Regions from separate parts of the Streptomyces sp. NPDC127119 genome, predicted to be linked through region 1. Evidence: riboswitches for the same ligand, from Rfam matches in the RefSeq annotation. Region 1 holds a riboswitch; each other region holds the start of a gene.
The links. Region 1 has a riboswitch for cobalamin ahead of ACFVH5_RS34350 (cobalamin biosynthesis protein). Riboswitches for the same ligand answer to the same signal wherever they lie in the genome.
Positions count from the first base shown of each region.

Region 2: another riboswitch for cobalamin. It lies ahead of ACFVH5_RS25835 (ABC transporter substrate-binding protein); the one in region 1 lies ahead of ACFVH5_RS34350 (cobalamin biosynthesis protein).
Region 3: another riboswitch for cobalamin. It lies ahead of metE (5-methyltetrahydropteroyltriglutamate--homocysteine S-methyltransferase); the one in region 1 lies ahead of ACFVH5_RS34350 (cobalamin biosynthesis protein).
Region 4: another riboswitch for cobalamin. It lies ahead of ACFVH5_RS13225 (energy-coupling factor ABC transporter permease); the one in region 1 lies ahead of ACFVH5_RS34350 (cobalamin biosynthesis protein).

Region 1 covers NZ_JBHXTO010000121.1:15,336-23,100, reverse strand. Annotated here, with positions in the region: gene cobO (cob(I)yrinic acid a,c-diamide adenosyltransferase) at 1-409, opposite strand, end outside; gene ACFVH5_RS34360 (putative cobaltochelatase) at 409-2,529, opposite strand; gene ACFVH5_RS34355 (cobyric acid synthase) at 2,600-4,144, opposite strand; gene ACFVH5_RS34350 (cobalamin biosynthesis protein) at 4,141-5,103, opposite strand; cobalamin riboswitch at 5,219-5,352, opposite strand; gene ACFVH5_RS34345 (hypothetical protein) at 5,484-5,705, opposite strand; gene ACFVH5_RS34340 (anion permease) at 5,718-6,956, opposite strand; gene ACFVH5_RS34335 (lysozyme) at 7,154-7,765, opposite strand, start outside.
Region 2 covers NZ_JBHXTO010000068.1:21,966-29,730, reverse strand. Annotated here, with positions in the region: gene ACFVH5_RS25860 (YigZ family protein) at 1-386, opposite strand, end outside; gene ACFVH5_RS25855 (SixA phosphatase family protein) at 622-1,197, opposite strand; gene ACFVH5_RS25850 (hypothetical protein) at 1,194-1,955, opposite strand; gene ACFVH5_RS25845 (ABC transporter ATP-binding protein) at 2,002-2,925, opposite strand; gene ACFVH5_RS25840 (FecCD family ABC transporter permease) at 2,922-3,938, opposite strand; gene ACFVH5_RS25835 (ABC transporter substrate-binding protein) at 3,947-4,978, opposite strand; cobalamin riboswitch at 5,045-5,232, opposite strand; gene ACFVH5_RS25830 (TIGR03767 family metallophosphoesterase) at 5,498-7,345, shown strand; gene ACFVH5_RS25825 (CoA-binding protein) at 7,558-7,765, shown strand, end outside.
Region 3 covers NZ_JBHXTO010000148.1:6,607-14,371, forward strand. Annotated here, with positions in the region: gene ACFVH5_RS37315 (cupin domain-containing protein) at 3-437, opposite strand; gene ACFVH5_RS37320 (hypothetical protein) at 576-842, opposite strand; gene ACFVH5_RS37325 (helix-turn-helix domain-containing protein) at 901-1,896, opposite strand; gene metE (5-methyltetrahydropteroyltriglutamate--homocysteine S-methyltransferase) at 2,112-4,430, opposite strand; cobalamin riboswitch at 4,595-4,813, opposite strand; gene ACFVH5_RS37335 (SDR family NAD(P)-dependent oxidoreductase) at 4,844-5,623, opposite strand; gene ACFVH5_RS37340 (maleylpyruvate isomerase N-terminal domain-containing protein) at 5,784-6,437, opposite strand; gene helR (RNA polymerase recycling motor ATPase HelR) at 6,535-7,765, opposite strand, start outside.
Region 4 covers NZ_JBHXTO010000022.1:46,601-54,365, reverse strand. Annotated here, with positions in the region: gene ACFVH5_RS13245 (hypothetical protein) at 1-76, shown strand, start outside; gene ACFVH5_RS13240 (cellulase family glycosylhydrolase) at 181-1,875, opposite strand; gene ACFVH5_RS13235 (nuclear transport factor 2 family protein) at 2,036-2,776, opposite strand; gene ACFVH5_RS13230 (tetratricopeptide repeat protein) at 3,008-3,742, shown strand; cobalamin riboswitch at 3,837-4,019, shown strand; gene ACFVH5_RS13225 (energy-coupling factor ABC transporter permease) at 4,049-4,798, shown strand; gene ACFVH5_RS13220 (energy-coupling factor ABC transporter substrate-binding protein) at 4,795-5,196, shown strand; gene cbiQ (cobalt ECF transporter T component CbiQ) at 5,203-5,952, shown strand; gene ACFVH5_RS13210 (energy-coupling factor ABC transporter ATP-binding protein) at 5,949-6,812, shown strand; gene ACFVH5_RS13205 (serine/threonine-protein kinase) at 6,819-7,765, opposite strand, start outside.

The DNA.
Region 1 (7,765 bases):
GCATCGGATAGGCGAACTCGTCGAGCACGTACAGCTTGTACGTCTCGGCGGCGAGGTCCCGCTTGACCTGCTCCCAGCCCTCGCGGGCCTTCTCCTCGTTGTCCTGCTGCGAGTCGCGCTGCACCCACGACCAGCCCTCGCCCATCTTGTGCCAGTCGACGGACCCGCCCTCACCGCTGGCGCCGAGGACGCGCAGCGCGTTCTCCTCGCCGACCTTCCACTTCGCGGACTTGACGAACTGGAACACCCCGATCGGCCACCCCTGGTTCCAGGCGCGCAGCGCGAGCCCGAAGGCGGCGGTGGACTTTCCCTTGCCCATCCCGGTGTGCACCATGACGAGCGCCCGGTTCCGTCGCTGACGAGTCGTCAGTCCGTCGTCCGGTACGACACTCGGCTGTCCCTGAGGCATTACGCGGCCCTCCTGCTGTTGCCCTGGCTCCTGCCCCGACTGCCGTCTCGGCCCTTGCCCTGTACGTCCCTGACCAGCCCGGCGATCGAGTCGGCCCGCAGCTCGTCGAGGGTCACGGCCGTCCCGCCGAGGTCACCCGCGAGCTGCCCCGCGAGTCCCAGCCGTACGAGGCCCGACTCGCAGTCGACGACGACGGACGCGACCTTGTCGGCGGCGAACAGCCGGGCGGCCCGCCCGGCGAGCGCGACCGGTTCCGGTCCGCCGGTCGCCCGCCCGTCGGTCACCAGGACGACCAGCGCGCGCCGGGCCGGGTCCCGCAACCGCTCCACCCGCAGCACGTCGTGGGCCCGCAGCAGCCCGGCCGCGAGCGGCGTACGCCCGCCGGTGGGCAGCGACTCCAGCCGCACCGCTGCCGCGTCGACGGACGACGTGGGCGGCAGCGCCACCTCGGCCGCGGAGCCGCGGAAGGTCACGAGCCCCACCTTGTCCCGCCGCTGGTAGGCGTCGAGAAGCAGGGACAGCACCGCGCCCTTCACGGCGCTCATCCGCTGCCGGGCCGCCATCGACCCGGACGCGTCCACGACGAACAGCACGAGGTTGCCCTCGCGGCCCTCCCGGGTGGCCTGCCGCAGATCGTCCCGCCGAACGACGAGACCGGGGCCGGAGCGCCCGCGCGCCCGCTGATGCGGCGCGGCGGCCTGCACGGTCGCGGCCAGATGCAGCTTGGTGAGCGCCCCGCGCGGCCGGCGCGCCCCGGTGGTGCGCCCGTGCTCGGTCCGGGCCCGCGACCGCCGCCCGGCGGCCCCTTCGCCCAGGCCGGGCACGCTCAGCACCTTCGTACGGAACGGCTCGGCGGCCCGTACGGGGGACTGCTCGCCCGCGCCGGGGGACGGCGCCCCTCCGTTCTCGGACTCGTTCGCGGGGGCCTCGCCCTGTGCGGGCACCTCACCGGAACCGTCGCCGTCGTCGCTGTCGCTGCCGCCGCCGTCGTCGGGCCCGTCCTGCGGGGGCCGCCCGCCACCGCCACCGGGCCCGTCCGGATCCGGGTCCTCGTCACCGGAGTCACCAGGGGCACCGGGGTCGTCGGAGTCCCCCAAGTCGTCCTCGTCGCTCGCGAACTCCTCCAGCGTCTCGTCGAGCTTGTCCTCGTCGAGGCCGGGCGCGTCGAAGGGATTGCGCCGGCGCCGGTGCGGCAGCGCGAGAAGCGCGGCCTGCCGTACGTCCTCGGCGAGCACGTCGGTCCGCCCCGCCCAGGCGGCCAGCGCGGTGGCGGTCCTGGCCATCACGATGTCGGCCCGCATACCGTCCACCTCGAACGCCGCGCAGGTCGCCGCGATCTGCCGCAGCGCGCCGTCGCCGAGGCGCACCGACGGCAGCAGCTTCCGCGCGGCCACGATCCGCGCCCGTACGTCGGACTCCTCGTCGGCCCAGCGGGTCGCGAACCCCTCCGGGTCGTCGTCGTACGCGAGCCGCCGTCGTACGACCTCCACCCGCTGGTCGGGCTCGCGCGAGGCCGCCACCTCGACGGTCAGTCCGAACCGGTCGAGCAACTGCGGCCGCAGCTCGCCCTCTTCGGGGTTCATGGTCCCCACGAGCAGGAACCGCGCGGCATGCCGTACGGAGACGCCCTCGCGCTCCACGTACGAGGCACCCATCGCCGCCGCGTCGAGCAGCAGGTCGACCAGGTGGTCGTGGAGGAGGTTGACCTCGTCCACGTACAGGAGTCCGCGGTGGGCGTCGGCCAGCAGGCCGGGCTCGAAGGCCTTCACGCCCTCCGAGAGCGCCCGTTCGATGTCGAGCGCGCCGACGAGACGGTCCTCGGAGGCGCCGACGGGCAGTTCGACCATCCGCGCGGGCCGCGGCACGCCGGGGCCCACCTCGTGGGGGCCGTCCGGGCAGGCCGGATCGGGAGCGTCCGGCGCACAGGAGAAACGGCAGCCGGGGACGACGTCGACCTGCGGCATGAGCGCCGACAGCGCGCGCACGGCCGTGGACTTGGCGGTGCCCTTCTCGCCGCGGACGAGCACACCGCCCACCGCGGGGGAGACGGCGTTCAGCAGCAGTGCCAGTCGCAGGTCGTCCTGACCGACCACGGCCGTGAACGGAAACGGGGTACTCACTGGTTGTCGTCCTCCAAATAGCCCAGATGTGCCAGATGTGCCAGGCGGCCCAAGTGGCCTTCGAGCGGGCTCATACGGGCGCTCCCGGTGGGATGAATGGCAGTCCGGCCGGTGCGCCGGACTCGATGAGCCGCCACAGCGCGTCCGTGTCCGCGTGTTCCTCGATCAGATCGCCCAGCCGGTCGAGCTGCTCCTCGCGCAGCCCCTCGAACGAGGTGTCCGCGGCCGGTACGAAGCGCCGCCCCGCCGCTGCCGCCACCTCGCGCAGGAAGGCCCGCCGGAAGCCGTCCGACTCCAGTGAGCCGTGCCAGTGCGTCCCCCAGACCTGGCCGACCCGGCAGCCGTCCAGGAAGGGTTCGCCGCCGGTGACCTGGGCGATCCCGTGATGGATCTCGTACCCCTGGACGGGTTCGCCGAGTGCTTCGCCGACGGGCCGGGTCAGGGTCTTCTCGCGCGCGAACCGCACCCGTACGGGGAGGAGTCCGAGGCCGTCGACGGCACCGGCCCTCGACTCGACCTCGTCCTCGATGTGTTCGCCGAGCAGCTGGAAACCGCCGCAGATGCCGAGCACGGGGCGTCCTTCGGCGGCCCTGCGCACCAGGGCGTCCGCGAGGCCGCGCCGCCGCAGCCACTCCAGGGCCTTGACCGTGCCCCGGGTGCCGGGTACGACGACGAGGTCGGCGTCGACCAGTTCCTCGGCGCGGTCCACGAACCGCACGACGACGCCCGGTTCGGCGGCGAGGGCGTCCAGGTCCGTGAAGTTGGACATCAGGGGGATCGCGCAGACGGCGACCCGCAGGATGTCCTCGCCGACGGGGGAGGAGACCTCGGACTCACGCACCGCCCCCCGCAGGGACACCCTGAGCCCGTCCTCCTCGTCGATGCCGAGGCCGTGCCGGAAGGGCAGGATGCCGTAGGTGTGCCGCCCGGTCAGCCCGCGCAGCATGTCGACGCCGGGTTCGAGCAGCGAGACGTCCCCGCGGAACTTGTTGACGAGGAACCCGGCGACCAGCTCCTGGTCCTCGCGCGACAGCAGCGCCACCGTCCCGAAGAACGAGGCGAAGACACCGCCGCGGTCGATGTCCCCCACCACGAGCACGGGCAGCCGCGCGTTGCGCGCGATCCCCATGTTCACGATGTCGGTGCGCCGCAGATTGATCTCGGCGGGACTGCCCGCCCCCTCACAGATCACCGCGTCATACGTGCCCCGCAACTCGGCCAGACAGTCCAGCACGGTCCCGAGCAACGCCTCCTGGCGTCCGCCGTGATAGCCGCGCGCGCTCAGCTCGCCCACGGGCCTGCCCATCAGGACGACCTGGCTGCTGCGGTCGCTGCCCGGCTTGAGCAGGACGGGGTTCATGAGCACGGAGGGCTCCACGCGGGCGGCCTGCGCCTGCATGGCCTGCGCCCGGCCGATCTCGGCGCCCTCGCGGGTGACGAACGAGTTCAAGGACATGTTCTGTGCCTTGAAGGGCGCCACCTTCACACCCCGCCGCACCAGCCACCGGCAGATCCCGGCGGTCACGACGCTCTTGCCCGCGTCGGAGGTCGTCCCGGCGACGAGCAGCCCGCCACCCGGTCCGCCACCCGTTCTCCCGCCCGTTCCCGCGCTCATGACGTACGCCCCTTCGCCTTCGGCACCAACGACGTGGCGAGCAGCCGCCCGGCGACACTCGCGCCCAGCGCGAGCAGGCCCACGCGGCGCGAGAGCCGGACGGCCCGCTCGATGTCCCCGACCCCCACGGCCCGCCCCGGACCGTTGAGCACGGGCCGGTGCTCGACCCGTCCCGCGTACGAGAGCGTGCCGCCGAGCCGTACCCCGAGCGCCCCCGCGAACGAGGCCTCCACGGGCCCGGCGTTGGGGCTCGGATGCCTGGCGGCGTCGGCACGCCAGGCGGTGACGGCCCCGCGCGGATTCCCCCCGGCGACGGCGGCGAGGACCGCGGTCAGCCGGGCCCCGGGCCACCCCACCATGTCGTCGAGCCGGGCGGACGCCCACCCGTACCGCCGGTGACGGGCCGACTTGTGCCCGACCATGGCGTCCAGCGTGTTGACGGCCCGGAACCCGACCAGTCCTGGCACGCCCGCGACCGCGCCCCACACCAGGGCGCCCACGACGGCGTCGGAGGTGTTCTCGGCGACCGACTCGACGACCGCGCGGGCGATCCCGTCGGCGTCCAGCGCCTGCGGGTCGCGCCCGCACAGATGCGGCAGCCGCTCCCTGGCCACCTCGATGTCCCCGGCGGCCAGCGCCCCGCCGACGGCCCGCGCCTCACGGCCGAGCGAGGTCCCGCCCACGACGGCCCAGGTGGCGGCGGCGGTCAGCGCGACGGAGGCGACGGGGGAGGTGCGCAGGGAACGCTCGGCGGCCACGGCGAGGGAGACCGCGCCGCCCGCGCACACGGCGGTGTGCAGCGCCCCCCAGCCCCGGTGGTCGCGCCACAGGACCCCCTCGACGGCTCCCGCGGCCCGCCCGAACGCGGCGACCGGATGCCCTCGGCGGGGATCGCCGAGCAGCAGGTCACCGAGGAGGCCGGCGGCGGCGCCGTACGCGAAGACGCGCTCGGCTCGCATCGGTTCAGCCCGCCGCTGGTTGAGGCGAAAGCCTGGTACCTGGCCCGGGCACACTGGTCCACAACAGGTGGGCGCGCATGGCGATATGTCCTCACTCAGGGTGTCCACGCCCTGGTTCGACGAGACCGACGGCGAGAGTTCCTGGCTCCCGGGGGTTCGACTCCCCGGTAACAGTGGCGGGACCGCGCCGGATTCGCACCGGCTTCCTCTTCTGCCGACGTACATGGCCTCGGCAGTCCACCACGGTCCGCGAACACCCGTCAACTTGCTGTTGACCTGCGACGGGAGAGTGTGCCGAGGCCCACACACGGACACGAGAAGGCCCCGCCGACCAGGTGGTCGACGGGGCGGTCCCGTACGGAACGGACGTGCCGCGAGGGTCAGGCGACGATCAGATAGATCCCGTACGCCACGGCCGCCGCGCACGCGGCGAAGCAGGCGTACGCGCCGGTGACCGCGAGGGTCGCGGAGCCACCCTGCTCCGCGGCCGTCTCGCGCTTGGTGAGGCCGACGATGCCGAGGGTGAAGAGGCCCACGAGGGCGACGGTGGCGATGAGGCTGACTCCGAACACGGAGCCGAGGGCTGCCCAGTCGATCTTCATGCGGTTCGTTCCTTACACCGTGGCCGGACGGGCGGGCTCGGTGTCCGGGCCCGGGATGGTGGTCTTGAGGCCGCTCGTGACCGGGGCGACCGGGCCCGCGGGAGGCGGGGTGACGGCGGCGATCGCGGTGGTCACGACGCCCGTCGGCTCGTGGTCGTCGTTGACGTTGTCGACGGTGACCGGCTGGCGGCGGGAGAGCGTCCAGATGACCGCGGAGCCGGCGATCAGCAGCGCGCCGGTGAGGATGATGCCCCAGGTGCCCTGCTTGGTCAGGAACTCGGCGCCCGCGCCGACCAGACCGGCGGCCGGGAGCGTGAGGCCCCAGGCGACGAACATGCGGGTCGCGGTCGACCAGCGGACGACACCGCCCTTGCGGCCCAGACCCGAACCCATCACGGCGCCGGAGCAGGACTGCGTGGTCGAGAGGGAGAAGCCGAGGTGCGAGGAGGCCAGGATGACCGTCGCGGCGCTGGTCTGGGCGGCGAAGCCCTGCGGCGGCGCGAGGTCGGTGAGGCCCTTGCCCATGGTGCGGATGATGCGCCAGCCGCCCAGGTAGGTGCCGAGCGCGATGGCGATACCGGCCGAGACGATGACCCACAGGGGAGGGTTCGAGCCGGGCGCGAGCACCCCGCCGGTGACCAGGGCCAGGGTGATGATGCCCATGGTCTTCTGCGCGTCGTTCGTGCCGTGGGCCAGCGAGACCAGGCCCGCGGAGGTGATCTGACCCGCGCGGTAGCCCTTGGAGGTCGCCTTCTCACCGGCCTGCCTGCTGATCCGGTACGTCAGCCGGGTGGCGAGCATCGCGGCGAGTCCGGCCACCACGGGTGCGGCGATCGCGGGCAGGAGGACCTTGGTGATCACGGTCGAGCCGTTCACCGAGGACCAGCCCGCCGACATCACCGCGGCGCCGATCAGGCCGCCGAAGAGCGCGTGGGACGAACTGGAGGGCAGACCCAGCAGCCAGGTCAGCAGATTCCACAGGATGGCGCCGACGAGCGCCGCGAAGATCACTTCGGTGCGGATGCCCTCTTCGTTGATGAGGCCGCCGGAGATCGTCTTGGCGACCTCCACGGAGAGGAACGCACCGACGAGGTTCAGTACGGCGGACATGGCCACCGCCGTCTTGGGCTTGAGAGCGCCGGTCGAGATGGTCGTCGCCATCGCGTTGGCAGTGTCGTGGAAACCGTTCGTGAAATCGAACACGAGAGCGGTAACGATCACGATTCCGAGGAGGAGCGTGATGTGTTCCATTTACCCAGGCTTCTGTTGGACGACAGTGGCACGGGGAACGTAAGCAACCTGGGTGAACGGAAGATGAACTGAGTCGGGCGGTGGGGTGACCCAATCGAGGTGCCGTCATTCCGCTTGTGTCGAAGTGGCGGCGACGGCTCTCGAAAGTCCCGGAAAATCCTCGAACAGAGGCGGAACCCGGGGGTCCGCTCCCCGGCTCACCCCCTCGCGAAGGCCTTCAGCTGGGACAGCGACCCGTTGAAGAGATTCTGGTCACCCGGCAGGCTGCCGCTGTTGTCGTACTGCCAGAACGTCCAGAAGTTCCAGCCCGAGGGCAGGGGCCCCGAGGTCGCGTTGTAGTGGGCCAGCCACAGCGGATGGTTCGAGGCGAACGCGGCGCTGTTGCCCGTGCACGTCTTCCACCAGGTGTAGTTGGTGTAGATGACGGGCCGGCGGCCGGTCTGCCGCCTCACCTCGTCGCTGAAGGCCCTGATCCAGCCGACCATGCCGCTCTTGCTCAGCCCGTAGCACTTCTTCTTCTTGTCGTACGGGTTGTACTCGATGTCCAGCGCGGGCGGCAGCGTCCAGCCGTCCGCCCGCCAGGCGCCGCCGTTGCGCACGAAGTAGGCGGCCTGCTCGGTGCCCGACGACTTGTTCGGCAGCGCGAAGTGGTACGCGCCGCGGATGATGCCCGCGTTGCGTGCGCCGTCGTACTGCTGGGCGAAGTACGGGTTGCGGTACGTGCGCGACTCGGTGGCCTTCACGTAGACGAATGTCGCGCCCTTGCTCCTCGCGCTCGACCAGTTCACGTTCTTCTGGTGCGAGGACAC
Region 2 (7,765 bases), on a different contig from region 1:
GTGCCGAGGGTGTCCAGGGCCTCTCCCACCGCGCCGCCGTAGGCCCGGATGAGTCCGCCCGCGCCGAGTTTGACGCCTCCGTAGTAGCGGGTGACGACGGCGACGACGTAGCGCATGTCGCGGCGCAACAGCATCTGGAGCATCGGGACGCCCGCGGTGCCGCCCGGTTCGCCGTCGTCGCTCGCCCTCTGTACGGAGGCGTCGGCGCCGATGACGTACGCGAAGCAGTTGTGCGAGGCGTCCGCGTGCTCCTTGCGGACGGCCGCGACGAAGTCCTGGGCCTCCCGCTCGGTGGCCGCCGGTGCCAGTGCGCAGAGGAACCGGGAGCGGTTGATCTCGGTCTCGTGCACCCCTGCGCGGGCCACGGTGCGGTACTCGTCCTGCATCCCCCCAGCGTAGGCGCGCCAAGCACCCTCCATGGACGCACGACGGCCCTCTCACGTACACCCGCCACAACGACGCCACCCCCTGGGGACGCGGGAATCTGCGCAGTCGCGTACACCCGCCACAGCAACGCCGCACCCCCTAGGGGGTGCGGGGAACTGCGCAATCCCGCACGCCCGCCACAGCGACGCCGCACCCAAAAAAACAAACCCCCCAGGGGCGCGGGGCATGGCCGGGTTACCGGCCCCGCCCGCGACGCCCCTTCTCCCCGCGCGCCCTCTTCCCCCGCGCCACGATCACGTCCGTGAGCAGCGCGGCGCCGGGCCCCAGGGACTCCCAGCCGGGGCCGTGCCACGCCAGGATCGCGATCGCCGAGGTGGGGAACTTCATACGGACGTCGTCGAGCGCGTCGTCGAGGCTGTCGCCCGCCAGCGTGAGGACCAGTTCCTCCAGCCCCGGGTTGTGCCCGATCAGCAGCAGGGTCTCGGCCTCCGCCGGAGCCTCGCGCACCGCTTCGAGCAGGTCGGGCACCTCCGCCCCGTACAGCCGCGCGTCATGGCGCACGGGAGGCGGCGTACCCCACTCGGCGGCGGCCAGGTCCCAGGTCTCCCGGGCGCGTACGGCGGTGGAGCAGAGCGCGAGGTCCGGCAGGCAGTCGGCGTCGGCGAGGATCCGTCCGGCGGCCGGGGCGTCCCGGCGCCCGCGCGACGCGAGGGGCCGCTCGTGGTCGGGGACGTCGTCCGGCCAGGCGGACTTGGCGTGCCGCAGCACGACGAGGCGGCGCAGCGGGCCCCCTCCGGCGCGCGCGATCACGCCGGAGCCCCGCGGCCGATGTCCCGGGTCAGTTCGAGGCCGAGCAGCCGGTCCGCGTAGGCGTACGTCTCGAAGCGGGCCCCGTCCGGAACGGTCCCCGACGTCTCCACCTTCCGCAGCACGCCCAGGACGGCGGGTACGTCGAGGTCGTCCTCCCAGGCGGCGCGCAACTGGTCCCGTACGGGGTCGGGGATGGGGCCCGAGGGCCGGGTGGCCCAGCCGGCGACGGCGTCCCGCCAGTGCTTCAACTGGTCGGCGGCGTCCGTGAGATCGGCCGCGTCGAGCCGTAGCTCCTCGTCCCGGGGGCGGGCGAGCAGGGCGAGGCGCAGGGCGGACGCGCTCTCGTCGTCCTGTGGCACCGCGCTCCCGATGTCAGCCGGGGCGACCTCGACGCGCAGCACGCCCGCCGCCTCGTCGGCAGTGCCCGCGCTGTCGGGCGGCCCGTCGGTCCGGGCGCGCACGCTCAGCACCTGGGCCTCGCCGAGGCCGGGGCCGCTGTCCCGTTCGTCCTCGAACGGCCGGATGCCCAGCGCCCTGGCCCGGGCCCGCAGTTCCGCGCGGTCCTCCGTGCCGGTCAGTACGGTCCACACGGGGGTCCCGCCGATCTCCAGGGCCCGTACGAGGACGTCGGCGGTCAGGAGCACGCGCAGGCCGGTGGCGTCGGGGCGCTCCACCCGCGCCTCGACGCGGGTCAGGCCCCGGCGGGCCGGGGTGGCGGTGACGGGGTCGCCTGTTCGGGCGTCGGTGATACGCAGCACGGGCTGAGCGTAGGCGTGCGAGGGGCCGCGCGCAGGGATGCCGACATCATTCCGGACACGCGTTCGCGGGTTCCTGGGGCGCGGGGCGGCTCACGGTGCCCAGGAAACGCACGTGCGGACGGCCGTCGGGACCGTCGGAGTCGTCGCGGGTGACGGCGGTCCGTACGCCGTAGACCTCGGCGATGAGGTCCTCGGTGAGTACGTCGCCCGGTGTCCCGGTGGCCACCACCCGTCCCTCGCGCAGGACGACGAGCCGGTCGCAGTACATCGCCGCGAGGTTGAGGTCGTGCAGGGCGACGACGCTGGTGACCGGCAGCGAGGTGACGAGGTTCAGCAGGTCGAGCTGGTGCTGGATGTCGAGGTGGTTGGTGGGTTCGTCCAGGAGGAGCTCGCGGGGTTCCTGGGCGAGGGCGCGGGCGATCTGCACGCGTTGGCGTTCACCGCCGGAGAGGGTGTGCCAGGACTGGTGGGCGCGGTCGGCGAGGCCGGTGCGGGCCAGGGCGTCGCGTACGGCCTCCTCGTCGGCCTGCGACGGGGGTGTCCAGGCGCGGCGGTGCGGGGTGCGGCCGAGGCGTACGACGTCCAGGACGCTCAACTCGACCTGTGTGTCGGCCTGTTGCTCGACCACCGCGATACGGCGGGCGATGTCGCGGCGGCCCAGTTCGCCGAGGGGGCTGCCGTCGAGGGTGACCACGCCCGAGGCCGGGGCGAGGACGCCGGAGAGCAGCCGCAGGAGCGTGGACTTGCCGGAACCGTTGGGTCCGAGGAGGCCGACGGTGGTGCCGGGGGCGGGACTGATGCTGACGCCGTCCAGGATGACGCGTCCGTCGGCGGTCCGGGTGACGCGGCTGGCCCGGAGGCCGGCATCCGGCACGGCCGCACCCTTCTCGACGCCTTCCGCGCGCCCGGCGGTCCCGGCGCCCTCGGTGGTCCCGGCACCTTCAGGGGTCTCGGCGTGCTCGGTCGTCATCGTGTCCTCCGCGTCCGGTACAGCACCAGCACGAACACCGGTACGCCGATGAGGGAGGTGACCACGCCCACGGGCACCTCCTGGGGGTCGAGGACGGTACGGGCCAGGGTGTCCACCCACACCAGGAACACCGCGCCGGCGAGGGCGGCGACCGGCAGCAGCCGGGCGTGGCCGGAACCCACCAACGCGCGGGCCGCGTGCGGCAGGACGAGGCCGACGAACCCGATGGCGCCCGCCGAGCTGACGAGCGCGGCCGTCAGGAGCGCCGTCACGCACAGCAGCACCAGCCGGGTGCGGGCCACGGACACCCCGAGGGTCGCGGCGGCGTCCTGGCCGAAGGCGAACGCGTCCAGCGTGCGCGCGTACGCCAGACAGACCGTCAGCGCGACCACCAGGACGGCGAGGCAGACCCAGACGTCCGTCCAGCCGACCCCGCCCAGCGAGCCGAGCAGCCAGAACAGCACTCCTCGGGTGGTCTCGGCGTCGGCGGCGGTCATCACCACGAAGGAGGTGAGCGCGGAGAAGAGCTGCATCGCGGCGACCCCGCTCAGCACCACGCGGTCCGTCGTCCCGCCGAGGGTGTGGCTGAGCAGCAGCACGAGTCCGAACGACAGCAGCGCGCCGAGGAAGGCGCCCGCCGAGACCGACACCAGGCCGCCGCCCGCGCCGAGGACGACCACGACGACCGCGCCGGTCGAGGCTCCGGACGACACCCCGAGGACGAACGGGTCGGCGAGCGGGTTGCGCAGCAGCGACTGCATGACCGCGCCGCACACGGCGAGTCCGGCCCCGCAGACGGCGGCCAGCAGGGTGCGCGGCAGCCGCAGCTGCCAGACGATGCCGTCCCGGATGGGGCTCAGCTCCGTACTCCCCCAGCCCAGATGGGAGGCGACCACGGACCAGACGTCGGCGACGCGGATGTCCGCCGGGCCGATGGTGATCGCGACGGCGACGGAGGCGACGAGCAGTGCCACACCAGCCGCGCAGAGCAGTCCCACACGCGGCCGTGCCATCCGGCGAGTCACCCCGTGAGCCCGAACTCCCGCAGGGCGGCGGCCACTTGTTCGACGCCCTCGACGGTACGGATGGTCGGGTTCATGGCCTGCCCGCTGAGCAGGACGTACCGCTTCTTCTTCACGGCGGTCATGTTCTTGGTGACCGGGTCGGACTCCAGGAACTCGATCTTCTTCTTCGCGGACTCGGCGGTCTGCGACTTGCGGGTCAGATCGCCGATGACGAGGACGTCGGGGTCGCGGTCGGCGACCGTCTCCCAGTTGATCTGGGGCCATTCCTCGTGGGTGTCGTCGAAGACGTTCTTCGCGTCGAACGCCCGGGTGATGATGCCGGGGGCGCCGCAGCAGCCGGCCATGTAGGGCGACTCGGAGTTGGCGAACCAGTACAGGAGGGAGACGTCGGAGGCGTCGATGCCCGCGGTGGCCTTCTTCATGCGCTGCCGGAGCTCGGCGACCAGCTTGTCGCCCCGCTCCTCCACACCGAACACCTCGGCCAGGTCGCGTATCTCCCCGTAGATGGCGTCGATGCCGAGGGGCTTCTTGCGGGCGCCGTCGCCGTCCCCGGTGTTGTCCTTGCCCGCGCAGTCGGAGGGCGAGACGTACGCGGGTACGCCGAGCTTCTCGAACTGCTCGCGGGTGGCGACGCCTCCCTTGCCGAGCGTGGACACGAACGAGGCGGCGACGAAGTCGGGGTCGGCGTCCAGGACCCGTTCGAACGACGGGTTGTTGTCGGCGATCCGCTTCACCTGCGCGTCGGCCTTCTCCAGGCCCTTCATCACCGGGTCGGTCCAGGTGGCGCTGCCGGCCATCCGGTCGGCGAGGCCCAGCGAGAACATGATCTCGGTGGTGCCCTGGTTGAGGGAGACGGCCTTGCGCGGCGGGGACTCCACGCGGACGGTGTGACCGCAGTTCTCCAGGGTGACGGCTGCCGCGGAGTCCTTGCCGGCTGAGCCGGACGAGTCGGCACCACCGCACGCGGTCAGCAGAACGACCCCGGAAACGAGCAGGGCGGCAGGGCGGGTGGGGCGTGCGATGGGCACGGAAGTTCCTCAGACGTCGAGGGCTCGAACGCGGAGCCCGGTCGTACGGTGCTCCCCCGCCGTCTCGGGACCGCGGAGGCCGCCAGCAGGTCTTCGGACTCGGGTTCACCCGGACGAGGCGCCTTCCCGGACCGTCGATCCGGTCCAGTGGCCGATGCCCCGCCCGTCACCCTCACCGCTGCGCGTCAGCTCCGGATTTCCACCGGATTCCCTGACCCACGTACATGGGTTCGACTGGCTTTCGCAAGCTATCACGGCGGCTTTCACGGCCGTGCGGCAGTGCGGCGGGGGCTCGGTCGTGACGTGGCGGGGGCTCGACGTGAATGCCGGTCTCCGCCGCCCGTTTCGTACGTTTCTCCTGTTCCGGCGGTGTTCACGGTGGCGCCACGCCCGTGCCCCCGCGGCCTGAATGAGTGGTTCCGTTCAGCGCGCCGCTCGGAGGCACCGGAGGACCGACCCATGCCGCAGGACCAGCCCAGGACCGGAACCTCCGGAATCACCGGGACCGCCGGAAAGGACATGGCCGGACGGGATCCGTCCGGGAGGGACCCGGCCGATGGGGAAGCCGCGACGGCCATCGACCGCCGTCGCTTCCTGCTCGTCTCCGGCACCCTCGCGATGGCGGCGGGGGCGACGGCGGCAGCGGGAGCGGCGACCCTCGTCCCCCCGCAGCGCCCCGGCCCCTCCGCGGTTCCCGCAGCCGAACAGGTGGCCCAGCGGCCGGCCCGTGCCACCCGGCGGCCGGCGCCGTACGCGGCCACCACCCTGGACATGACCGCCCGGCTGAGCGGAAGCCCGCACTCCGGCACCTACCGCCGACTCGTCACGGGTCCGGGCCTGCCCCTGGTCGTACGGGAGGAACTCGCCCCCGCCGCCACCGGCCGCCCGGACCGGCGGACCCCGCTCGCGTGCTTCGTCCAGTTCACCGACCTGCACCTGACCGATGTGCAGAACCCGCTGCGCACGGAGTTCCTGCGCTCGGGCGGGGCCGCGGCCTGGCGTCCTCAGGAGGCGCTGACCGTGGCGGGGGCCGTCGCGCTCGTGGAGCAGGTGAACGCGCTCGCCGAGGGCCCGCACACCGGTCTGCCGCCCGCGTTCGTGATGACGACCGGCGACAACATCGACAACAACTCCGCGCTCGAACTCGACTGGTTCCTCACGCTGATGAGCGGCGGCCGGATCACTCCCGACTCCGGCGACCCGTCGGCGTACGAAGGCGTCCAGAACTCGGGGCTCCCCCTCTACTGGCACCCGGACGACCCGGGCCTGCGCGACCTGGACAAGCGGCGCGGGCTGCCCGCCGTCCCCGGGTTCCTCACGGCCGCGCGGCGGCCGGTGACCAGCCCGGGGCTCGGCATCCCCTGGTACTCGACGGTGGGCAACCACGACGATCTGCCCGGCGGCTGCCTGTCACCCGCGCTCGGCGACTTCGCGACGGGCTCCCGGAAGCTGCTGTCGGTCCCGGACACGGACACGGCCGCCTACGCGAAGGCCCTGCGGACCGGCGACGACCCCAAGAGCGAGGTGCTCGAAGCGATCCTGCGACGGCACGCCCGCTCGGCACGGCCCGTGACGGCCGACGAGCGGCGCCGGCTGTGCACCCCGCACGAGTATCTGGCCGCACACCTCGACCCCGGGCGGGCAGGGGCGGGACCGGTCGGCCACGGCTACACCCAGGACAGCCTGGACGGCGACCGGATGTACTACTCCTTCCGGATCGCCGAGAACGTCATCGGCGTCAGCATCGACACGACGTACCGCAGCGGCCACTACGAGGGCTCGCTGGGCACCGGTCAACTGCGCTGGCTGGAACGGACGCTCGCCGCGCACAGTTCCCGGTCGTACGACGCCGACGGCCGCCTCGTACGCAACTCCCGGGCCGACGACGCCCAGGTGCTGGTCTTCAGCCATCACCACAGCCCGAGCATGACCCGCCGCCCCGACGCGGCCCGCTCCGAGGAACCGCGGCACGACGGCGCGGAGGTCCTGGCGCTGCTCGGCAGATTCCCGAACGTGGTGGCGTGGATCAACGGCCACAGCCACGTCAACCGGATCACGGCGCATCCCCACCCGACCCCGGCCCGCTCCTTCTGGGAGGTCAACACGGCCTCCCACCTGGACTATCCGCACCACGCCCGGCTGATCGAACTGACCGACAACGGGGACGGCACGCTGTCGCTGTTCACCACACTCGTCGAATCCGCGGCCCCGCACCGCACGGCCCCCGACTTCACCGACCTGTCAGCGGTGGGCCTGGCGTCCCTGTACCGCGAACTGGCCTACAACGCCCCGAACCTGACAGAGACCACGTGGGCGGGCACACCCCAGGACCAAAACGTGGAGCTACTACTGACCACCGACCTGTAGCTTTCAGCTTCGGGCTCGCGGGGACTGCCGGCTCTCCCGGGGCACGGCGAACCGCCTGCTTTTCAGGGGCGCGGGGAACTGCGCGAACGGCCCCCACCGGGCCGCACCCGCCACGAACCCCGCAGCCCCACCCCCCACCGCGGGGAATCCCGGGCCCGCGCCAGACGTTGTCCGCCGCAGGCAGTCACACCCCAACCCCCAGGAGGCGACCCGTGCACGGCGACCCGGCAACGATCCGCAAGATCCTCACCGAGACCGGCGACACCTGGGCCGTCGTAGGCCTGTCGTCGAACGAGCGACGCGCCGCGTACGGCGTCGCGGACGTACTGAAGCGCTACGGCAAGCGCGTGATCCCCGTCCACCCGAAGGCCGAGACGGTCCACGGGGAGAAGGGCTACGCCTCCCTCGCGGACATCCCCT
Region 3 (7,765 bases), on a different contig from region 1:
CGCTACTCGAACGCGCACCCGGGATTCGGGGCGTCCTCGGAGAACGGGGCGCCGTGCGGCAGTACGTACAGCACCGTCAGGACGACCGGTGTGTCCCCCAGGTTGCGGCCTATGTGGACATTGCCGGCGCCGGCCGGCTCCTGGATGCTGCTGCCGCGCGGATACACACCGTCCGAGGCGCACGTGGAGTCGAAGTGGCTGAGCGTGCCCTGCTTCACGTACGCGTAGAGCGGGCCGTCGTGGTAGTGCCAGCCGGTGGCCTGGCCGGGCGGCACGGTGATCTCCCGGACGACGTAGTCGGTGCCGCCGACCGTCTTCTGGGCGATCAGGGTGCCGGTCACTCCGGGCCCGGGCGGAGTTGCCCGGGCCGTTCCTCCGGCCAGGACGGTGACGGCGGCGACCGCGCCGACCACCGCGGTGCGGAACGAGGTGCGCATGGGCAGGGCCTCCAGGTTCGTGGGCTGTCGTGACGACGTGCCGCAGCGAACATAGAGGCGGGTGCCGCCCGTTGGTGCGAGAACCCGCGAATTCGAGCCGCACGTAAGGCAGTTGGCGGTGGCCGGCCGTCCGTCCGATCAGTCCAGGACGCGCAGACGCCAGTAGCCCACGTCGTCGCAGGCCCAGGCCGAGGCCAGGCCCAGGGCGACATAGGTCCTTCCCCAGGCCTGGCATTCCGAGAGCCTCTCGAAGGCGCCGACCGTGTGCCAGACGGCGGCGGCCGAGGCCTCGGCGGTCGGCCTGACCCGCTCGACCGCCCCGGACGTCGCCGCGGTGGCGACGCCCGCTCCCGCGAGGCTGATTCCGATGGTCACCGCGACAGCGGCGATGAATTTCCTGAGCACGTCTACCTCCAGTCGTGACCCTTGCTCAGAAGGGTGCGCGCCACGACCGGACCTGTCGTTACGTGTGAGCGCACAGGTCTTTCGTCTCCGTGCACTGCCTGCGGAACTCGCGCGGGGACAGGCCGTAGGAGCCGCGGAACACCTGACTGAAGTGGGCGGGACTGGCGAACCCCCACCTGGCGGCGATCGCGCCGATCGGCCGGGTGGCCAGCCGGGCGTCGGCGAGGTCGCGGCGGCACTGCTCCAGGCGGCGCTCACGCACCCAGCCGGCGACGGTGTGCCCCTCGTCGTGGAACAGCTTGTGCAGATAGCGCAAGGAGATGTGGTGCGCCGCGGCGATCGCGTCCGGAGTCAGGTGTGCGTCGCCCAGGTTCTCCCGGACGAAGGCATGGATCCGGGCCATGAGCGCCCGCCGTGCGGTGTGGGGCGGCACCGAGCTGCGGGCATCCAGGGCGTTGGCCAGCGCGGCCGTCAGCACATCGAGGGTGAGGGTGGACAGCCTGGCGGTGTCGGCGGGACTGAGTTCCCTCATGCGCCGCGCCAGTTGCATCAGGAAGTGCGAGGACAGCGCGCCGACACCCGTCCCGCCCGGGATGCGCACCGCGCTCAGCCGCCGCACGTCCCGGTGGGGCAGTGGAAGCAGTGAGCGGGGGAAGCGCAGGAGCAGCAGTTGCTGACTTCCCGGCACCTCCGGCGTGAACCCGGCGAGGTAGGGGCGGGAGGGGTCGAACAGCATCAGGTCCCCGACCCCGAAATCCGTGCACCGGCCGTCCTGGGTGATCCTGCCGCCACCGCGCACGATGCAGCCCAGCTTGAACACCTCGGGATCCGCCTGGCGAATGAGCTTGGGCGTGCGGTGCACCGAGTGCGCCAGCGTGGTCATCAACGTCGCCTGCACCTGCCCGAGTTGGGTGATGCCGACCTGCGCCCGGAACGCGCCCGCCACCCGCCGCTCGCAGTGTGCTTCGTAGGGCACCCAGAGCTTCGAACTCACCTCACGCCAGAAACCGAACCGCTCCTCCCGCGGTACCTCCGCGGTACTGACCACGTCCATGACTCACCCCCCCCCGTGAGGTCCGCGCCTCGTCACCAGCGCGGACTGCTGTCCGGTGGCCGTGCCGCCCCGCCCCCCGGCGGGGCGAGCACCGGCACGTTCAGGTGTAGCAGCTCCAGGATTGTGCGAGTCGGACATTTTGGCGACAGCCGAATAGCCCTGGTGCGGGCCGGGAGCCGGGGGCCCGCGCCCCTGCTCCCGGCCCGCCGCGTGCATCAGGACGTGGACAGCTCCGTGCGGATCGTGCGGGCCGCGGCGACCAGGTTCTCCAGGGACGTGCGGGTCTCGGGCCAGGCCCGGGTCTTCAGACCGCAGTCGGGGTTGACCCAGAGGCGCTCGGCGGGGATGGCCTCAAGTCCCTTGCGCAGCAGGGCGGCGGCCTCGTCCGTGCTCGGCACCCGGGGCGAGTGGATGTCGTACACACCGGGCCCCGCCTCGCGCGGATAACCGTGTCCGGCCAGCTCGCGGGCGACCTGCATGTGCGAGCGTGCCGCCTCCAGGCTGATGACGTCGGCGTCGAGGTCGTCGATGGCCTGCACGATGTCACCGAACTCGGCGTAGCACATGTGCGTGTGGATCTGGGTGTCCGGGCGTACGCCGCCGGTGCTGAGGCGGAAGGCCTCGGTGGCCCACGCCAGATACGCCGGACGGTCGGCGGCCCGCAGCGGCAGCGTCTCGCGCAGGGCGGGTTCGTCGACCTGGATGACCGAAGTCCCGGCCGCCTCAAGGTCGTTCACCTCGTCGCGCAGGGCGAGGGCGACCTGGCGGGCGGTGTCGCCGAGGGGCTGGTCGTCGCGGACGAAGGACCAGGCGAGCATGGTGACGGGCCCGGTCAGCATGCCCTTGACCGGCTTGGCGGTGAGCGACTGGGCGTACGTCGTCCAGCGCACCGTCATGGGTTCGGGGCGGGAGATGTCTCCGGCGAGGATCGGCGGGCGGACGTACCGCGTGCCGTAGGACTGGACCCAGCCGTGCTGGGTGGCGAGGTATCCGGTGAGCTGTTCGGCGAAGTACTGGACCATGTCGTTGCGTTCGGGTTCGCCGTGCACGAGCACATCGAGGCCGGTCTTCTCCTGGAACGAGATCACCTCGCCGATCTCGGCCCGGATGCGCTCCTCGTACCCGGCGCTGTCGATCCGCCCGGCGCGCAGGTCGGCCCGTGCCGTGCGCAGTTCCGTGGTCTGGGGGAACGAGCCGATGGTGGTGGTCGGCAGCAGCGGCAGGCCGAGGCGGGCGCGCTGGGCCGCGGCCCGCTCGGCGTACGGCAGGGAGCGGCGGGCGTCGGCGTCCGTGACGGCGGCGGCCCGGGCCCGTACGGCGGGGTCGCGGGTGATCGCGGACCCGGCGCGGGAGGCCAGGTCGGCCCGGTTGGCGGCGAGTTCGGCGGCGATCGCGCCGGTGCCGCCCGCGAGGCCCTTGGCGAGAGTGACGATCTCCGCGGTCTTCTGCCGGGCGAAGGCGAGCCAGCGGCGGATCTGCGGCTCGATGTCGCGTTCCGCGGAGGCGTCGAGGGGGACGTGGAGGAGGGAGCAGGAGGCGGCCACGTCGACCCGGTCGGCCAGCCCGAGCAGGGTGCCGAGCGTGCCGAGGGACTTTTCCAGGTCGTTGACCCAGATGTTGCGGCCGTTGACCACTCCGGCGATCAGACGCTTGCCGGGCAGTCCGCCCACGGCGGCGAGCGCGTCCAGGTTGGCGGCGGCCGACTCGGTGAAGTCCAGCGCGAGACCTTCCACCGGGGCCTTGGCCAGCACCGGCAGGGCGTCGCCGAGCCGGGCGAAGTAGGACGCGACCAGCAGCTTCGGGCGGTCGGTCAGGGCGCCGAGGTCACGGTAGACGCGGGTGGCCGTGTTCAGCTCGGCGGGTGTGCGGTCCTGCACCAGGGCGGGCTCGTCGAGCTGGACCCACTCCGCCCCCGCGGCGCGAAGATCGGCGACGATCTCGGCGTACACGGGCAGCAGCCGGTCGATGAGGGTGAGCGGGTCGAAGTCGGCGGCGACACCCGGGGCGGGCTTGGCGAGCAGGAGGTAGGTGACGGGTCCGACGAGGACGGGACGTGCGGTGAGCCCGAGCGCCAGGGCTTCCTTCAGCTCCGCGACCTGCTTGCTCGAGTCGGCCGTGAAGACGGTGTCCGGACCCAACTCGGGCACCAGATAGTGGTAGTTGGTGTCGAACCACTTGGTCATCTCCAGCGGCGCCACGTCCTGGGTGCCGCGCGCCATGGCGAAGTAGCCGTCGAGCGCGTCGGCCTCGACGGCGGCGCGGTGGCGTGCGGGGATCGCGCCGACCATGACACCGGCGTCCAGGACGTGGTCGTAGTACGAGAAGTCACCGGTGGGAACCTCGTGGACGCCGGCCTCGGCCAGCTGCCGCCAGTTGGCCCGGCGCAGCTCGGCGGCGGTGGCCCGGAGGGCTTCGGCGTCGACCCGGCCCTTCCAGTAGCCCTCGACGGCCTTCTTCAGTTCCCGGTTCTGTCCCTGGCGGGGGTAGCCGTACACGGTGGCCCGTGCCGCCGCGGCTGCGGACTGCGCTGTCACGGAAATCTCCTTCGCGAGATATCTCCCTGGGATCCCGGGACGGGACGCGAGCGCGAAGGGGTGACGGACCGGGCGGAAACCGAGCCGCGCGCAGAGCGCGGTCGTCCGCCGGATCAAGTACGCCGACCCGCCCACGAGGTCACCGGGATCTCCGCGCACGAATGGTTCGCGCACGGGCAGTTGGCAGGTCTTCGGACTCGCGGGCACGTCCTCCCTGCGGAGGACACCTACTGGCCGTCGCTTCCCAGACCCGGCCGGGCCCAGTGCGTGTGACGGCGGTCGTTCCCACTCACCGCTGCGGGGCAGTCCCGGATTCCCACCGGGTTCCCTCTTGCGACGCACCCGTCTGGCGGACGGGGCGAACCAGCTGCACCGGCCACCCTACGGGGCACACCCCGGTCGTGGAAAACTTTTCAGTGCACGGAGAAGCCGCCGTCGACGAAGACCGACTGCCCGGTGACGTACGCGGAGGCGGCGCTCGCCAGGAAGACCGCCGCGCCCGCGAAGTCCTCCGCGAGGCCGTTGCGTCCGACCATCGTGCGCGCCGCCAGGGCCGCCACCTTCTCCGGGTCGGACGACAGCCGCCGGTTCAGCGGTGTCATCACGAAGCCCGGCACCAGCGTGTTGACGGTGACCCCGTACGGCGACCAGGCCTCCGCCTGCGAGCGGGCCAGTGACTCCAGCGCCCCCTTGGCGACGCCGTAGGCGCCGCTCTGGACGAAGGCGCGGTGCGCCTGCTGCGAGGTGATGTGGATGATCCGCCCGAAGCCCCGCTCGGCCATGGCCGGGCCGAAACGCCGGCCCAGCAGGAAGGGCGCGTCCAGGTTCAGGGCCATGGTGGTGTCCCAGACCTCGTCGCTGAGCTCGCTCATCGGCGGCCGGAGGTTGACCCCGGCGCAGTTGACGAGGATGTCGGGTTCACCGAAGGCCTCGACCGCCCGCTCGGCGGCCTCGCGCACGCCTTCACGCGTACCGAGATCCGCGCCGACCCAGGCCGCACGGCAGCCGAGCGCAGCCAACTCCTCGACCGTCGCCCGCAGTTCCGCTTCCTTGCGGGCCACGACGACGACGCTCGCACCGGCGCGGGCCAGCGCTTCCGCCATGCCCCGCCCGATGCCGGAGCTGCCGCCGGTCACCAGGGCGACCCGGCCGTCCAGGGAGAACAGTTCTGAGAGGTAGTGCTGCGAGTCCATGGCGGCACCCTAGAAGGGCGGCGCCGGGAGCGCACCGGCGGGGGTGCGATGCGGTCGTGCGGTGAACGGTCCAGGTCAGGAGCCTGGCCCCAGGTCGCGAGACTGGCACGGCGGGGCTGTCGATCGGCCGGCCGACCTCGTACCCGCCGCGGGTGCCGGCTCAGCCCAGTACGAGCGGCAGCCGCCCTGCGAGGGTGCCCAGCGCGGTCTTCTCCGCATCGGTCGGCGTCCGCCGTCCGGTGCCGATCAGCAGCGCGGCCTTGTCGGAGAACGAGGCCGGGAACGGGGTCCCGGCGATCTGCTCCAGCGACGCGCGGGCCGCCGCCAGGGTCTCGGCGGGCGGCTGGGCGGTCGAGGTCAGCCGGGAGATCAGGTCGAGGTGGTGCAGGGTCGCTTCGAGGACGTACACGGACAGGTAGTCGCCGACGGTCAGCACCTCGTCGCGGGTGCCGACGCGGGCCGTGGGATCGGCGAGTCCGGCGGCGCGGCCCGCGGCGGAACCGACGTCGTCGAAGTGGAACTTCAGCAGCTCCGGCTCCCCGTACGCGGCGGCCAGCCGGGGGATCAGCGCGTCCAGCGGATCCTCGCCGGCCGGGGTCCCGCCGAGCTGCCAGTAGGTGACCGCGTCCACGGTCGGTCCGGTGTCGGCGGGGGTGGCCAGGGTGATCAGGATGTCCTGGGCGTCGATGACCAGGTGGCACACCAGATCCCGTACGAGCCACCCCGTGCAGCCCGACGGCTGCTCGAAGTCCTCGTCCGGGACCTCGGCGACCGCTGTGCGCAACGCGGTCCAGGCGAGCGAGAAGAGCTTCACCGCGGCACGGTAATGCCGGACCACGGCGGCGGACAAGCGCATACGGGCGACGGGCCCTTGTGGTCACCGCCCGGCGACCACAAGAACCCCACCGGCCTCAGCCGCTGGTGAGGACGACCAGTTGCCGGGTCGCCCGCGTCATCGCGACATAGCGGTCGACCGCCCCCGCGACACCCGTCCCGTACGTCTGCGGGTCGACGAGGACGACCAGGTCGAACTCCAGGCCCTTGGCCAGCTCCGGGGTCAGCGACCGGACGCGAGGCGTGGCCCGGAACGTCGGATCGCCGATGACGCACGCGATCCCGTCCGTGTGCGCGGTGAGCCAGGTGTCCAGGATCGCGTCCCGGTCCGCGGTCGGTCCGTGGACCACGGGGATGCCGTTGCCGCGGATGGAGGTCGGCACGTTGGCGTCCGGGAGCGCCGCCCGGATGACCGGCTCGGCCTCCGCCATCACCTCCTCCGGAGTCCGGTAGTTGATGCTCAGCGAGGCCACCTCGATCCGGTCGAGACCGACCCGCTCCAGCCGCTCCCGCCACGACTCGGTGAACCCCTGCCTGGCCTGCGCGCGGTCCCCGACGATGGTGAAACTCCGCGACGGGCAGCGCAGGAGCAGCATCTGCCACTGCGCGTCGGTCAGCTCCTGGGCCTCGTCCACGACGACGTGCGCGAACGGACCGGCGAGCAGATCCGGTTCGGCGGTGGCCAGTTCGGACTCGTCGACCATGCTGACCTTGGCGTCCTCGCCGCGCAACATCGTCACCAGGCCCTCGCCGTCGTCACCGTCGGCGCCCGAGTCGGCCGCGGCCTCTATCAGGTTGTCGACGACCTGGGCCATGCGCTCGCGCTGGGCGGCGAGGGTGGCCTCGTGCCGGCGCCTGCGCCGCGCCGACTCCGGATCGCCGAGCCGCTGCCGCGCCGCGTCCAGGATCGGCAGATCGGACACCGTCCACGCCTGCGGCTCCGCGCGCTGCAGCCTGCGTACGTCGTCGGGGCCGAGCCAGGGAGCACACATCCGCAGATAGGCGGGCACCGACCACAGGTCCCCGACGATGTCGGCCGCTTCGAGCAGCGGCCACGCGCGGTCGAGGGCCCCGGTCAGTTCCTCGTCGTGCAGCAGAGCCCGGCGGAACAGGTCGGGCGGTACGTCGTCGTCGTGCTTGTCCAGCAGGATCGTGAGCAGGGCCTCCCAGATCTGGTCCCGCGCCTCGTTGTGCGGGACGCCGGGGCCCGGCGTCCCGAACGCCTCGGCCCAGTCGGCGGCGCTCAGCCGGACGTCGGACCAGGGGGTCGAGACCGTCATCCCCTTCGCGGGCGGCTCCTCGTAGAAC
Region 4 (7,765 bases), on a different contig from region 1:
CTTCTACACGACGTCCAAGGCGGCGTCCGCCGACACCAACACGGAGCAGGCGGCCGCCCCGGAAGTCTCTGCCTGACCACCGCTCGGCGCCCGCCCGGCCGACGGGGCGCGGTGGCCCCGCCGGCCAGTGGCTGCCGCTCGACGGCCGCCGGTCGTCGTCCGACGGTCGTCGACGGACGGTCAGGCGGTGGTGCAGGTGCTGCCGTTGAGGGTGAACGCGGTCGGGGCGGTGTTCGTGGCTCCCTTGTTGGCGGTGAAGCCGACGGCGACCGAACCGCTCGCGGGGATGGTGGCGGTGTACGAGGCATTGGCGACACTCACCGTCGCGCCGCTCTGGGTCGGGGTGCCACCCCACATGTTGGAGACCGTCTGACCGTTGGCGAAGGCGAAGACCAACTTCCAGCCACTGATCGCGGCGGTGCCCGTGTTGCGGATGGTGATCTCGCCCTGGAAGCCGCCCGGCCACTCGTTGCTGACGCGGTAGCCGACGGAGCAGCTCGCGCCGGGCGTGCTGCCACCGTCGGCGGTGGTGACACTCACCGTGGCCGAACGGACCGAGCGGTTCCCGGCCGCGTCACGTGCGTAGACGGCGAAGGTGTACGCCGTGTTGGCGGTGAGCCCGCTCACCGTGGCGGTGTTGGTGGTGGCCGCGGCGACCGTGGTCTCGCTGCTTCCACCGACCCGCACGACGTCGTAGGCGGTGACACCCACATTGTCGGTGGCGGCGGTCCAGGTGAGGGTCACCGAGGTGGCCGCCACGGCGGAGGCGCGCGGGGTGCCGGGAGCGGTCGGGGCCTGGGTGTCACCCGGGGTGCCGCCGCCGTAGATCGTGGCCTCCTTCGAGGTCTGGGCGATGCCGTTGGCGCCGTTGAAGATGCGCTGCCCCCAGGAGCTGAGCTGTGTGGGGTCGAAGCCGATGGTGAGGTCCAGGATCGGATCGGTGTTGCCGCTCCAGGACCAGGCGAGGTAACCGAGGCGCAACTGCTGCGCCGTGGCCATCATGGTGTCCTCGTCCGGGTCGCCGTACTGGTCGGCCGGACCGCCGAACTCGCCGATGAGGATGGGGAGTTCGGCGGCCACGAACGCGTTCAGGTAGTCGGTGATCTCCGCCGCGGTGTCGAAGACGCTGTACATGTGGATCGAGAAGATCAGGTTGCCGGTGGTGTCGGCGTCGTAGACGGCCTGGGCGTTGGCCCGCATGACTCCTTGCCAGTCCTGACCCCAGTTGGGCGCGTCCACCATGATGGTGTGCTCGAACCCGGCGGCCCGCAGCTTCTTGACGGCCGCGACCGTGGGATCGGTCCAGCCCGCGGGGTTGGTGTTGCCCCAGGGCTCGTTGCCGATGTTGACGATGACGTAGTTCTCCTGGCCGGTGAGCACGCTCTTGAGGCCGATCCAGTAGTCGGCCGCGTGGTCGAGCGTGCCGGCCGCGGCGTCCTCGCCGTAACCGGTGGTGTCGTGCACCTCCAGTACGCAGATCAGCCGGTTGGCCTTGCACTGGGCGATGACGGCGGCCACGTCCTCGGGGCTGTTCTTGCTCCAGCGGTGGCCGTCGGAGAGGACGACGCGGACGGAGTTGGCTCCGAGGGCCTTGATGTCGGCCAGTGACTGCGTCTCGCCCGGGTACCAGGTGTGGGCGTGGTTGACGCCGCGCATGACGAAATCGTTGCCGTTGCCTTCGAGCAGGCGGCCGTCGTCGATATGGAGGCCGGTCGCGAGGGCGCCCGGAGACGCGCCGGGCGGGTCACCGGGCAACTGGGCGTGTGCGGCGGTCGGTACGAGCGCGCCGAGAACGACGAGCCCGAGCAGGGCGGCCAGCCCGGCGAGGAACGCGCTGACGAGGTTCTTCCGTGTCGTGCTTCTTGTTCTTCTCACTGCGACTCCAGGGAGTGAGCGCCAAGAAACTTGGGTTGCGGGAAAGTGGGAGCGCTCCCATAGAGTCACCTTGCCAGGGGCACGTCAAGACTTGGCGCATGCTCGGCCGCGTAACGGCTGTGCCGGAGGGGGCCTGCGGGGAGGCCCCCTCCAGGACGTGTCAGGACCCGGCGGCTGCGGGGACCCCGGCGTCGAAGGGCACGGACGTGTGCTGATGGACGATCAGCCAGCGGTCGCCCGTCAGCCGGTAGCCGGTGGTCACCCGTGCCGTGGTGTCCAGCGCGTGGCCGCCGGCCAGCGTGGCGCGCATCCGTACGAGCGCGTGGCTGAAGGCGATGCTCTCGTCGACCCGCACGCGGAATTCGAGCACCTCGCGCTCGACCGGCCCGGACAGCGTCGAGAACCACACCTCCTCGGCCTTGCGGAGCGCCTCGACCCCGCGCTGCTCCAGACCGCTCACCGGGTGGAACACCTCCACGTCCGGTGCGTAACAGGCCATCGCCCGGTCGAAGTCCCGCTCCCGCCCGGCGGCCGTCAGTTCCGCGTCGAGCCGGCGGATCTCCCCCTCGGCGTCCTCGTCGTCCCAGAACGCGCGCACCTCCATGGCCCCGAGGGCCGCCACCGGGTGCTTCGAAGCGGCCTCCACTGCCTCCTCCAGGCTGTCGCACTCAAGGATGTCGTACCCGGCGACGTACTCCTTCGTCTCCGCGAACGGACCGTCGGTGCGCAGCACTTCGCCCTCGCGGACGCGCACGGTCACCGCGTCGGCCGGGGGCCGCAGCCGGTGGCCGTGCAGCCGTACACCGCGGCGCACGCTCAGCTCCTCCACCCATGGTTCGACGGGGGCCATCCCCGAGGCGTCGGCGGTGTCGTCCCCACAGACCAGCAGCATGTACTTCATGGTTCCTCCCGGTGTTCCTGAGACCCTGTACCTCCCCGACGAACCGGGGTGAGCCGAATCGACACCCCCGCAGCATCTCTTGTGGACCGGCGCCGCAGAAGGCGGCACCCGGCAGCGGTGTGGCCTGTTCCGGGAGCCCGCGGGACACCTGCCGTACGTACGCTGGGAACAGGTGGCGGAAGAGGGGTCGTCAGGATGGCGGGACAGTCGTGCACGGGGTGCGCCGGGACCATGCGGTCGCTGCGCGAGGAACTGCGACAGGCCTCGGAGGAACGGTCCTTCGCCGGACTCCCGATGCCCCGGCCGGACAGCGGACGGTCCGCGGACACCCCTGACCTGGCCGGGGACGACCTGGTGGCCTTCGTCGAGCGTCAGGTGGCCGAGCACGAACAGGACCTCGGGCCCGACCATCCGGACACCCTGCGCTCCCGCAACAACCTCGCGGGCGCCTGTCTGCAGGCAGGACACCTCAAGCAGGCAGTCTCACTGTCCGAGCGGAACCTGGCCGACAGCGAGCGCGTCCTGGGCGCCGCCGATCCCCATACGCTGACCTGCCGGAACAACCTCGCGGGCGCGTACGAGGCGGAGGGCGCCCCGGACCGTGCCGTCCCGCTCTACGAGAGCGCGCTGGCGGCCCGCGAGCGCGTCCTGGGACCCACCGACCTGCTCACCCTGCAGTGCCGGGACAATCTCGCCCGCGCCCACGTGCTGACGGGGAACCCCGTGCTCGCCGTCCCGCTCCACGAGCGCACGCTCGCCGACCGTGAACGCGTCCTGGGCGCCGACCACCCCGACACCCTGCTCTCCCGCTGCGAACTCGCCCATGTCCACCACGTGGTGGGAAACCCCGCGCGCAGTGCCGAGCTGTTCACGCGAGCCCTGGCCGACAGCGAGCGCGGCCTCGGCCCCGGCCACCCCGCGACCCGGCGGCTGCGGGAACTCCTGGCCCATGTGCAGGGCGGCTGAACAGGCGCTCCGTTCCCACCGGGAGGACCGGCGCGCGCCGCGTGACCACTCTCACGCCCCCCGAGGGCCGCTTGTCACCACCCCTGTACGCGCACTACTGTCACGACGCCTTGGTGCTCGGGAAATCGGTGTGATGCCGGTGCGGCCCTCGCCACTGTGATCGGGAAGTCCGGCTCCGGCCCTCACGGGCAGCCACTGGGTCCTCGGACCCGGGAAGGCGGAGCACGGGTGGTGTTACCCGTAAGCCAGGAGACCGGCCAAGGCACGTCAACCATCCACGAGGTGCTGGAGAGGGTCTGCTGAGCCATGCACATAGCCGAGGGTTTCCTTCCTCCGGCGCACGCGGTCGCCTGGGGCGTCGCGTCGGCGCCGTTCGTCGTCCACGGAGTCCGGTCGCTCACCCGTGAGGTCAGAGAACATCCCGAGAGCACGCTCCTCATCGGCGCGTCGGGGGCCTTCACCTTCGTTCTCTCCGCACTGAAACTGCCGTCGGTGACCGGCAGCTGTTCGCATCCCACCGGCACCGGCCTCGGCGCCATCCTGTTCCGGCCACCGATCATGGCGGTCCTGGGCACCATCACCCTGCTCTTCCAGGCGCTGCTGCTCGCGCACGGCGGACTGACCACGCTGGGCGCCAACGTCTTCTCGATGGCGATCGTCGGCCCGTGGGCCGGCTACGCGGTGTACCGGCTGTTCCGGCGGTTCGACGCGCCGCTGATGGTCGCGGTGTTCTTCGCCGCGTTCGTCGCCGACCTGTCCACCTACTGCGTCACCAGCGTGCAGCTGGCGCTCGCGTTCCCCGACCCGAGCAGTGGATTCCTGGGCGCGCTCGGCAAGTTCGGCTCGATCTTCGCCGTCACCCAGATCCCGCTCGCGGTCAGCGAGGGCCTGCTCACCGTGCTCGTGATGCGGCTGCTGGTGCAGTCGAGCAAGGGCGAACTGACCCGGCTCGGTGTGTTCCTGACCGGCAGGCGGACCCGGACCGGGAAGTCCGGCCCGAACGAGACTCACGAGACCGACGAGACGCCCGAGACGACCGGGACGGTGGCCCGATGAGCCGTAACGCGAAGATCAACGCCCTGCTGCTGCTCGTGGTGGCCGCGCTCGCCGTCCTGCCGCTGGTCTTCGGCATGGGCGACCACAAGAAGGAGCCGTTCACGGGCGCCGACGCGGAGGCGGAGACCGCGATCACCGAGATCGAGCCGGACTACGAGCCGTGGTTCTCACCCCTGTACGAGCCGCCCTCCGGTGAGATCGAGTCGGCGCTGTTCGCCCTCCAGGCCGCCCTCGGCGCGGGCGTCCTCGCCTACTACTTCGGCCTGCGCCGGGGCAGGCGCCAGGGCGAACTGCGGGTCCTGGCACAGCGGGAGGACGACCAGGGACCGACGGACAAGGCGTCCGACGCTGCCGGTGCGTCCGCGGCCGGGCCGAGCCGACCGACCGAACGGGCCTGAACCTTCGTGCTGCCGATCGACGCGGCGGCGCACAGCAGTCGCTGGCGCCGCCGCCATCCCGTGGACAAGGCCGTGCTCGGTCTCGGCCTGACCGTCCTCGCGATCTCCCTCCCGCCCTGGCCGGGCGCCGCCCTGGTCCTGGTGACCGCCCTCACTGTGCTGCTGGGCCCGGCCGCGGTACCCGCCCGGCGGCTCTGGCGCGCCTACCGGGTGCCGCTGGGCTTCTGCGTGACCGGTGCGCTGCCCCTGCTGCTCCAGGTCGGCGGCCCGGACGGGTTCGTGACCCTGGCGGAGGGTGGTCCGGTACGCGCCGGGGAACTCCTGCTGCGTACCTCGGCCGCCTCCCTCGGCGTGCTCCTGTTCGCGTTCACCACTCCCCTGTCCGACCTGCTGCCACGGCTGGTCAACGCCGGGGTGCCCGCGCCGGTCGTCGACGTGGCCCTGGTGACGTACCGGATGAGCTTCCTGCTCCTCGACTCGGTGCGCCGGATCAGGGAGGCGCAGGCCGCCCGGCTCGGGCACACCACGCGGGCCGCCACCTGGCGTTCGCTGGCCGGGCTCGGTGCCACGGCTTTCGTGCGGGCCTTCGACCGGGCGACCCGGCTGCAGGCCGGACTCGCGGGCCGCGGCTACGACGGCACCCTGCGCGTCCTGGTCCCGGAGGCCCGGATCTCCGCGCGCTTCACCCTCGCCAGTGTCGCGCTGCTCACGGTGGTGGCCGCACTCACCTTCGTACTGGAAAGGCCGCTGCGATGAGCGAGCCCGTGCTGGTCGCCCTGCGGGGCGCGTCCTACGCGTACGAGGACGGTCCCACCGTGCTCAGCGGCCTCGACTTCGAGGTGCGCGCCGGGCGGGCGCTCGCCCTGCTCGGCCGCAACGGCAGTGGCAAGACCACCCTGATGCGGCTGCTCAGCGGCGGACTGCGCCCGCACAGCGGTCAGTTGACCGTGGAGGACCGGCCGGTCCGGTACGACCGCAAGGGCCTGACCCTGCTGCGCACGACCGTCCAGCTGGTGGTCCAGGACCCGGACGACCAGTTGTTCGCCGCGTCCGTCTTCCAGGACGTGTCGTTCGGACCGCTGAACCTCGGCCTGCCCGACACCGAGGTACGGGCCCGGGTGGACGAGGCGCTCGCCGCGCTGGACATCTCGGCCCTGGCAGAGCGGCCGACCCATCTGCTCTCCTACGGTCAGCGCAAGCGGACGGCGATCGCGGGTGCCGTGGCGATGCGGCCGCGTGTCCTGATCCTCGACGAACCGACGGCGGGGCTGGACCCGGACGGCCAGGAGCGGCTGATCGCGACCCTCGACGGGCTGCGGGCGAGCGGCACCACCGTGGTGATGGCGACGCACGACGTGGACCTCGCCCTGCGCTGGGCCGACGACGCAGCACTCCTCACCCCGTCCGGAGCGGTCACCGGCCCCGCGGACGCGACCCTGGCCCGTACGGATCTCCTGGAGCAGGCGGGGCTACGGCTGCCCTGGGGGATCGCGGTGGCCGAACTGCTGCGTACGCAGGGCCTGTTGACCTCGCCGTCCACCGGCCCGCGCACCGCGGAGGAGCTGGCCGCGCTGACCTCGCGGCAGTCCGCTCCCCCGGTGCCGGCCGACACCTGAGCGGCGTCAGTCGGCGGGTGTCACCCTGGTCACCCTGCCGCGGGCGTCGGCCTGCAGATAGCCGCTCCTGTTGTGCTCGTCGGCGAGGTAGACCAACATCTCGGCGGCCCGGTCGAACAGGCTGTTCGGTGACTTGACCACCAGGTAGCGGGTCGTCGCGTCGTCGACGTCCAGCTTCTTCTCCGCCTCGGCGAGCAGGGCGGGGAGCCTGTCCCAGTCGAGGCCGTCCAGGGTCATCGGCTGGGCCCCACCGGCCAGTTGCGCCTTGATCGGGCTCTCCTGGACGCCCCGGCCCACGTAGTAGGTGTACTGCTCGTAACTGGTCCGGCTGCCCTCGACCATCACCTGCGCGGAGACGTAGTCGGGATAGACCGTCAGGGTGCCGTACCGGTCGCGGCCCGTCTCCTTCTCCAGGGCCTCGAACGCGGTACGGATGCCGTCCGGCGTCAGCAGGTCGGTGGGCGTCTTCTGTTCCGTGCGCCGGGGCGTGGGGCTCTTGTCGGCCGTACCGGTCCTGTCCTTCGACGAGGTGCCGGCCGACGGATTCGCCGTCGCTCCGCTCGTGGAATCGCCCGAGGCCGACGATCCCGAGCCCTCTCCGTCGGACAGCAGTGTCCACGCCAGCACGCCCACCAGCACCGTTCCGACGGCGGACAGGGCGACCGCGGCCCGGCGTCCCCGCCGAGCGGGTCGTGCCGGCGCCGGGCCGGTCGGCCGGGGCACGGCGTCCCGCGGAGGGGTGAGCCGGTAGGAAGTGGGTTCCGCACGGTCCTCGGGTACGGCGTCGGCCACGTCCTCGCTCATGGCGGCGGCCACGCCCACGCTCGTACCCGCGCTCACAGCTGTCAGCAGGCGCTCGAACGTCCCGGCGTCCGGGCGTGCCTCCGGGTCCCGCACCAGCACACGCATCAGCGCGTCCGTCAGCGGGCCCGCCCTGCGGGGCGGCGGAACGT